DNA from 2 places in the Nesterenkonia suensis genome. Region 2 is predicted to be linked to the other one. Evidence: predicted binding sites of a transcription regulator. Region 2 holds the regulator's gene; the other holds the start of a gene.

Region 1 (4,503 bases), 220 kb from region 2:
CATGCGCCGGTACTTGGGCAGCATGCCGGCGTGGTGCACGCCGATCCCGGAGCGCAGCAGGCGGTTCAAAACCTTGCCGTAGCCCTTGGCGAACCGGAAGGTCTCCAGCCGCTGCCGGATGAGCTCGCGGTCCTCCTTGCCGACCACGTTCAGCGAGGCCAGCCCGGCGGCGCGCTCGGCCGCTTCACGCTGGGAGAAGTGCACCACGTAGACCGGAGCCTGGTGGCCGCCGACCAGCTCCTCGAGCTTGTGCTGCAGCGGGGTCGTCGAGTACTCGAAGTGCAGCGGGACCGGACGGTGGGCGGAGGAGACCGTGACGACGTCGCGACCTGTCCGCTCCGCGATGCGCCGCTCGAACCGGCTGGTGTCGCCGAGGGTGGCGGACATCAGCAGGAACTGCGCCCGTGGAAGCTCCAACAGGGGGACCTGCCAGGCCCACCCCCGCTGCGGGTCGGCGTAGAAGTGGAACTCGTCCATGACGACCGGGCCGACATCGGCCTCGGCGCCGTCGCGCAGAGCCTCGTTCGCAAGGATCTCCGCCGTGCAGCAGATGATCGGGGCCTGCGCGTTGACCGCAGAGTCACCGGTGACCATGCCGACGTTCTCCGCGCCGAAGATCTCCACCAGGGAGAAGAACTTCTCCGAGACCAAGGCCTTGATGGGGGCGGTGTAGACACTGCGCTCCCCACGGCACAGCGCGAAGAAGTGCGCGGCGGTGGCCACCAGGGATTTGCCCGAGCCGGTGGGCGTGGCCATGATGACGTGCCGCCCGTCGGCCAGTTCCAGGACGGCGTCCTCCTGGGCGGGATAGAGCGTGAGGCCACGTTGCGCGGTCCACTGCGTGAAGGCCTCGACGAGGCGTTCGGGATCCGGTGCGCCCCCTTCGGCGGAGGAAGGGCGCAGGGTGTCGAGTCGGGGAGCCGCCACTACCAGCCGCGCTCCCGCCACTGGGCGAGCTGCGGACGTTCCGCCCCCAGAGTGGTCGGATCACCGTGACCGGGATGGATGACGGTGTCGTCGGGGAAGGCGGCGAAGAGTCTCGTCTCGACATCGTCGATCAGGGCGCTGAAGTCGTCGTCGGTCCAGGTCTTTCCCACGCCCCCGGGGAACAGCGAGTCGCCGGTGAAGACATGGGTCGGTCCGTCCTCGACGGGGTAGACGAAGGCCACTGAGCCAGGGGTGTGTCCCCGCAGCTGGATGACGTCCAGCCCGATGCCGTCGTACTGGACCAGGTCGCCGTGGGCCAGTGTGCGGTCGATCCGCACGCCTTCGGCATCGGCGATCGCGGCGGCGTCGTCCTCGCCGGCGGCAGTCTCCACGCCCTGGGCCAGGACGGCCAGCGCGCGGATGTGGTCCCAGTGGCGGTGAGTGGTGAGCACGGCGCGCAGCTGCGGGGCACACGGCGTGTCCGCGGCCGCCTCGGCGAGCATCCCGCGGATCGCCTCGGCGTCGTCGGCGGCATCGATGAGCACCTGGACCCCCGACTTCTTCGCCGTGAGCAGGTAGACGTTGTTGCTCATCTCGGAGACCGCGATGCGACGGACGGTGATCGCCGGAAGGTCGTGGATCAGTGAGCTGTCGGTGGCCATGGATGACAGTCTATGGTCTGCTGTCGGTCAGATGCCATGGCGTCGTCGAGCGGTGGGAGCGCACTGTCTCCAGCAGCCCGGCCAGCGCGGCGCGGAGCCCCTCGGCGTCGTCGACGACGGCATCGCTCCCAGCGGCCTCCAGTTCGCCCGCGGGCGCGCAGCCCCAGCTGACCCCGACACACGGCATCCCGTGGGCGTGGGCGCCTTCGACGTCGAAGCGTCGGTCACCGACCATCACCGCCGGCGCCTGGCCGGGGGCGAGTCCCAGCGACTCCAGCGCGGCCGCGAGGATGGGGCCCTTCCCGGCGTGGGGGACGGACTCGTCCGCCGAGGAGCCGGCCACCGCATCGAAGGCCGCGGTGAGCCCCTGGACCTCCAGAAGCCGCTCCGCCAGCGGCTGGGGCTTGGAGGTGGCCACTGCGAGGGTCGCTCCGGCGGCGCGCAGTGCGGCGAGCAGGTCGCGGACTCCGGGGTAGACGGTGGAGGCCGCCATGCCATGGGCGAGGTAGCCTCGCCGATAGTGCTCCACGACGTCGGGCACCAGCTCCTCGCGCATCCCGGGCAGCGCGAGGAGACTCGCGGCCAGCGGCGGGCCGACCATCGCCTGCAGAGTCGCGGAATCCGGGACCGGGACCTGGTGGGCGTCGAGAGCAGCGGCGATTCCTCCGGTGATGGACCCGGCAGGGTCCACCAGGGTGCCGTCCAGGTCGAAGAGCACCACTGCGTCGGAGAAGCCCCCCGTGAGATTCTCGGTGAAGTTTTCGGTGAGATTCTCGGTGAGATTTTCGGTGAAGTTCTCGGTGAAGTTCTCGGCGGAGCCGGGCACGGGTGTGGGATCGTCCATGCCTCCATCCTGCCAGCAGCCGGCGTTCCGCGGAGGCGGTGTGTCGAATGTTTGTTCGATCGGCGTCGCGGGCATACACTGGTGCGCGTGTCTGAGCGAGTTGTCGAGGTCGGCGGTCCAGTGATCCAGTCTGAGGGTGACGAGGACCGCCCTGGTCAGCGCCGGGGAGCTGGTGCCAACGGCGTCGTCGGGCGTGCCGAGGCGGATCGGATCGTGGTCCAGGGCGCCAGAGAGCACAACCTCCACGACGTCGGCGTGGAGCTGCCCCGCAACGCCTTCATCGTCTTCACCGGCCTCTCCGGCTCCGGGAAGTCCTCGCTGGCGTTCGACACCATCTTCGCCGAGGGCCAGCGCCGGTACGTCGAGTCGCTCTCGGCCTATGCGCGCATGTTCTTGGGGCGGGTCGACAAGCCCGACGTCGACTTCATCGAAGGGTTGTCCCCGGCCGTCTCCATCGATCAGAAGTCCACCTCGCGGAACCCTCGGTCCACAGTGGGCACGGTCACCGAGATCCATGACTACCTCCGGCTCCTCTGGGCCCGCATCGGGGTGCCCCACTGTCCGGTCTGCGGCGAGAAGATCGACCGGCAGACGCCGCAGCAGATCGTGGACCAGATCCTGGACCTGCCGAAGAGGGCCCGGTTCCAGGTTCTGGCGCCGGTGGTGCGCGGTCGCAAGGGGGAGTTCAAGGACCTCTTCCGGGAGCTCGCGGGGCAGGGGTTCGCGCGGGCCACCGTCGACGGTGAGCCGGCCCAGCTCAATGACCCGCCGGTGCTGGAGAAGCAGATCAAGCACCACATCGATGTCGTGATCGACCGCCTCGTCATCCGCGAGGGCATGCGCCAGCGGCTCACCGACTCCATCGAGACCGCGCTGCGCCTGGCCGAGGGACGGGTCGTGGTCGATCTCGTCGACCTCGCCGACGACGGCAGCGCCGAGAACCCCGACCGCGTCCCGGACGGACTCACCGGCCCGAAGCACCGCAGCTTCTCGGAGAATCTGGCCTGCCCCAACGAGCATCCCCTGGCGATCGATGAGATCGAGCCGCGCTCCTTCTCGTTCAACTCGCCCTTCGGCGCCTGCCAGACCTGTTCCGGCATCGGTTCCCGCCTGGAGGTGGATGAGGAGCTGGTCATCCCTGATGACACCCTGTCCCTGCAGGACGGGGCCATCGCTCCGTGGAACCGCGGCAAGGCCTCCAGCGAGTATTGGATGCGTCTGATCCGAGCCCTGGCCGAGGACCTGGACTTCTCGCTGACCACGCCGTGGCGCGATCTGCCGAAGAAGGCACGCAAGGCGCTGCTCCACGGGCGCCATCACAAGGTGGTCGTCCAGTACCGCAATCGCTTCGGGCGTGAACGGAAGTACTCCACGGGATTCGAAGGGGTCCTGTCGTATCTCCATCGCAAGTATGAGGAGACCGAGTCCGACAACGCCCGGGACCACTATGAGCAGTATATGCGCCAGATCCCCTGCCCGGACTGCGACGGGCAGCGGCTGAACCCCGCCTCGCTCTCCGTGCTCATCGAAGGTCGCTCCATCGCGGAGGTCTCCCGCCGGCCGCTGGACGAGATCGTCGAGTTCTTCTCCACGCTGAGCCTCTCCGCCCGGGACGCCACGATCGCTGAACAGGTCCTCAAGGAGATCCTCGCCCGGCTGAACTTCCTGCTCGACGTCGGCTTGGGCTACCTGAACCTGGAGCGCGCCGCCGGCACGCTCTCCGGCGGGGAAGCCCAGCGCATCCGGCTGGCCACGCAGATCGGCTCCGGACTCGTGGGTGTGCTGTATGTGCTCGACGAGCCCTCCATCGGCCTGCACCAGCGGGACAACACCCGGCTCATCGGCACGCTGACCCGGCTGCGTGATCTGGGCAACACGCTCATCGTCGTCGAGCATGACGAAGACACGATCGCCGCAGCCGACTGGGTGGTCGACATCGGCCCCGGAGCAGGGGAGCGGGGCGGGCGCATCGTCCACTCCGGCTCCGTGGAGGGGCTGACGGCCAATGAGGACTCCATCACCGGGGACTACCTCGCCCGGCGCCGGGTGATCGCGGTGCCGGAGGGTCGG
Region 2 (4,503 bases):
CGAGCTGGCCCGTGAGCGGGCACAGGACGCTGACCTGGTGGTCACCAACCACGCGATGCTGGCCATCGATGCCTTCGAAGGTCTGCAGGTGCTGCCTGAGCACGACGCGGTCATCATCGATGAGGCCCACGAGCTGGCCGACCGCGTGACTTCGGCGGTGACGGCCCAGCTGTCAGTGCAGATGATTCAGACGGCGGCCAGCTCGCTGCGCCGCCACACGAGCCTCAGCGGCGAGGACCTGCAGGCGGCCGCCATCGCGGTCGACGCGGCCTTCCATGCGAAGGAGTCCGGGCTGCTCACCCGGGGGCCGGACCCGCAGCAGACCCAGGCTCTGGAGATCACCCGCAATGCGGCCCGCACCGCCCTGTCGGACAGCAAGCCATCCGGTGAGTCCGAGGGGGACACCGGGCGCGCCACCGCCCGGGCCCGAGTGCAGGCGGTCCAGGAGACTGCGGAGCGGATGCTGCAGTCCGCGGAGACACCTGACGTCATCTGGCTCACCCGTCCCGGCAGCTTCACCCCTGGCGTCGGCTACCGGGAGGCCGACATCACCGAACCCCCGATCCTGCATGTGGCGCCCACCTCGGTGGCGGGTCGGCTGCGGGACGGGCTGTTCGGCGACAGGACGGTGGTGCTGACCTCGGCGACGCTGACGATCGGAGACAGCTTCGAGCCGGTGGCCGGAGCGCTCGGACTGGGCGGGGAGAAGGCCCCCTCCTGGGACGCCGTCGACGTCGGCAGCCCCTTCGAGTACCCGAAGCAGGGGGTGCTCTACGTGGCGAAGCATCTGCCCGCGCCGTCGCTGAAGACCGCCGAGCAGCAGCGTGACGAGCTGGCTGAGCTCATCGAGGCCTCACGGGGGGCCACATTGGCCCTGTTCTCCTCACGGCGCGCCGCCGAGGAGGCCGCGGAGGACCTGCGTGGTCGGTTGGATGTGCCGATCCTGTGCCAGGGTGACGCGACGATGTCCGCTCTGGTGCGCGAGTTCGCCGAGGACGAGGAGTCCTGCCTGTTCGGCACGATGAGCCTGTGGCAGGGCGTCGACGTCCCCGGCCGGTCATGCCGGATGGTGGCCATCGACAGGATCCCCTTCCCCCGTCCCGATGATCCGCTGATGAGCGCACGCACCCAGGAGGTGGCGCGCAACGGCGGCAACGGCTTCATGCAGGTGGCGGCGACCCATGCGGCGACGCGACTGGCCCAGGGGGCGGGACGGCTGATCCGCAGCGCCGACGACAGGGGAGTGCTGGCCATTCTGGACTCCCGGCTGGCGACCGCCCGCTACGGAGGGTTCCTGAAGAAGTCGATGCCGGACTTCTGGCCGACGGTCAGCGGCGACATCGCGCGCGGGGCCCTGCGCCGACTGGCGGATCAGCACACCGGAGACAGGTGAGTCGCCACCCGCTCCAGGTCGTGACGTCCGTGATGTCCGGCGCTGAGAGCTGCGTGCGGGTCAGAGGCTGCGCAGCACCGTGACGACCTTGCCCATGATGGTGGCCTCGTCCCCCAGAATCGGTTCGTAGCTGCGGTTCTGCGGCAGCAGCCACTGGTGACCGTCCCGTCGGCGAAGGGTCTTCACCGTCGCCTCGTCGTCGAGCAGCGCGGCGACGATGTCCCCGTTCTCCGCGGTCTGCTGCCGACGGACCACGACCCAGTCGTCCTCGAAGATTCCGGCCTCGATCATCGAGTCTCCCCGGACCTGGAGCATGAACAGCTCGCCTTCGCCGGTGAGCTGACGCGGCAGCGGCATGACGTCCTCCACATGCTGCTCGGCCAGGATGGGGCCGCCGGCCGCGATGCGTCCGACCACCGGGATGTCGGTGGTGCGGCTGTCGTTCTGCTCTCGGTAGGCATCCAGATCCACCACGGCGCTGTCGGCCCCCTGGGGGCGCGCCGTCGTCTCGTCCGAGCGTGCGGCGGCCTGCTCCGGCGCCACCTCGGAGTCCGGGGCCAGCAGGCGGCCTGCTGAGTCCCGGATGACCTCCATGGCACGAGGCTTGCCCGGCACACGGCGCAGATAGCCCATCTGCTGCAGGCGAGCCAGCTGGTGAGTCACCGAGGACAGCGAGGCGAGTCCGCAGGCGTCGCCGATCTCGCGCATCGACGGCGGGTAGCTGCGCTCGGCCAGGGACTGCTGGATCACATCGACGATGCTGCGCTGCCGATCCGTCAGGCGGGGAGCCTCCTCCTGCGTCCGCTGGGCGGCTCCGGTCTCCTCGGCTGGTCGCTTCTCCACGGCCATCACTCACGCCTCTCTGTGCAGGGTCTGGACTTGTCCGCCGCCTGGCTCGGCTCTGAGACACCCGATGCGGGACTGTCCATGTCAGAGGATCCTGATGGACTCTGAGGCATGGAGACCCGATCGAACATCGCATCCGAAACTGGGTTCGAACATGTGCTTCAGGCTACGGGACCACAGGTTGCCAAGCCAGCATATTCGAGCGCATGTCTGGCCTCATGTCGAACGAGTGTGCTAGAAATAGAACACAGATTCGAACAGTCTTCGATTCGGCAGCCAGCACGAGAGAGGTCTTTTCCCATGCGTCCCTCGCACGCCTCCTTCACCAGCAGTCGGTCCACTGCGTCTCCTGGCGACGCCGGGCACTCCGCGCCTGCCGGGCAGGGCACGACAGTGACGCTGACCCGCCGGGGGCGGCTGCTGTTCGTCGGGCTGCCGGCACTGGTGCTGCTGGCGGCAGCCTTGGTCGGCCTCGCCCTGCTGGTGGGCAGCTTCACGAACCTGGCTCAGGCCTCCGGCCAGGAGGCCCTCGGGGTCGAGGCGATCGAGGTGACCGTCACCCCCGGGGACACGCTGTGGAGCGTGGCGTCCCGTGTGGACTCCGAAGAGGACATCCAGGTGCTGATCACGCGGATCGCCGAACTGAACGATCTCTCCTCCTCGGAGCTGCACCCGGGGCAGACTCTCGATGTCCCGGTGGTGGACTGACCACCAGCATCCCGGAGCGGACGCGCAGAGAGGGCGATCCACCATGACGCGAGACGTCAAGATCGCGGAAGATGCTGACTCGGGTCCCAGCGCCGCGAGTAGGATGGCCGAGTGACTTCTCAGCAGAACGGGGCAGGCGGCGCGACGCCGTCGACGGCGACCCCCAGCCGATCCGAACGCCTGGCGCGGCTTCCGCTGCGTGACGAGTTGCGGGGGCAGGAACCCTATGGGGCGCCTCAGTTGACCGTGTCGGCGATGCTCAACGTCAACGAGACCACCTATGGCGTGCCCGCCGACGTCGTGGATGCGATCACCGCAGAGGTCCGCGCCGCCGCGCAGTCCCTGAACCGGTATCCGGACCGCGAGTTCACCCGGCTGCGGGAGAAGCTCGCCGACTACCTGGGGCACGGGCTCAGCGCCGAGAACATCTGGGCCGCCAACGGGTCGAATGAGATCATGCAGCACATCCTGCAGGCCTTCGCCGGTCCAGGGCGTTCCGTGATGGCGTTCCCGCCGACCTATTCGATGTATCCCCTCTATGCCCGCGGGACCTACAGCGAGTACATCGCCGGCACCCGGGCGGAGGACTTCACGCAGAGCCCCGAGGACGTGGCCGGTCAGATCCGCACCCACCGTCCCGATGTGGTGATCCTCTGCTCCCCGAACAACCCCACCGGCACTGCGCTGGGTCTCGACGTCGTCGAGGCCGCCTATGAGGCGGCCCTCGAAGGGGACACCATGGTCGTCGTCGATGAGGCCTACGGGGAGTTCCGGCAGAACGGCACCCCGTCGGCGCTGGAGCTGCTGGACGGGCGGGAGCGGCTGATCGTCTCGCGGACCATGAGCAAGGCGTTCGCGTTGGCCGGCGGACGGCTGGGCTACCTGGCCGCCGCCGAGGAGGTGACCGATGCGCTGCGTCTGGTGCGGCTGCCGTATCACCTCTCCGCGGTCACTCAGGCGACTGCGGAGGCCGCACTGGATCACAGCGAGACGCTGATGGCCAATGTGGAGCGCATCAAGGGTCAGCGGGACCGCATCGTGGAGGCCCTCACCGCGTTCGGCCTCACTCCCGCGCCGTCCGACGCGAACTTCGTCTTCTTCGGCGGTCTGCAGGACGAGAAGGCGGCCTGGCAGCATCTGCTCGACACCGGAGTGCTCATCCGAGACATCGGGATCCCCGGCCACCTGCGGGTGACCGCCGGCACCGAGGAGGAGACCACCGCATTCCTCGAGGCCCTGGGACGACACCTGGGCCGCTGACTCGGCGGACCGGTGACGGCCGCACCTCTGTCCAGCGGCTGAGACCGCCGCCGACGCCGCGGACCCCGTCTGCGGTGATGCGTAGACTGGAGGCGGCGTCATCAGACCCCACCCCCGTACCCACGAGCAGGAGCCATGGGAGCAGAACTGATCTCGGGCCGCACGGCCCAGATGGAACGAGTCACCTCCGAGTCGAGTGTGCGCGTGCGCATGGATCTCGACGGAACCGGCACCTCGGAGATCTCCACCGGCGTGCCGTTCTTCGACCACATGCTCACCGCGTTGTCGAAGCACGC

What was found. The regulator LexA, encoded in region 2, represses DNA repair genes until DNA is damaged. The targets are predictions, from matches to a motif close to TCGAACANNTGTTCGA.
Region 1: the regulator LexA is predicted to act here: its motif matches at 2,477-2,492, upstream of uvrA (excinuclease ABC subunit UvrA).

What each region holds. Positions count from the first base shown of each region.
Region 1 is NZ_BAAGRN010000001.1:961,918-966,420, forward strand. Features, by position in the region: gene ACYVKI_RS04155 (DEAD/DEAH box helicase) at 1-927, opposite strand, end outside; gene ACYVKI_RS04160 (MBL fold metallo-hydrolase) at 927-1,589, opposite strand; gene ACYVKI_RS04165 (HAD hydrolase-like protein) at 1,600-2,433, opposite strand; gene uvrA (excinuclease ABC subunit UvrA) at 2,644-4,503, shown strand, end outside.
Region 2 is NZ_BAAGRN010000001.1:742,960-747,462, forward strand. Features, by position in the region: gene ACYVKI_RS03165 (ATP-dependent DNA helicase) at 1-1,393, shown strand, start outside; gene lexA (transcriptional repressor LexA) at 1,454-2,242, opposite strand; gene ACYVKI_RS03175 (LysM peptidoglycan-binding domain-containing protein) at 2,540-2,947, shown strand; gene ACYVKI_RS03180 (histidinol-phosphate transaminase) at 3,059-4,207, shown strand; gene hisB (imidazoleglycerol-phosphate dehydratase HisB) at 4,343-4,503, shown strand, end outside.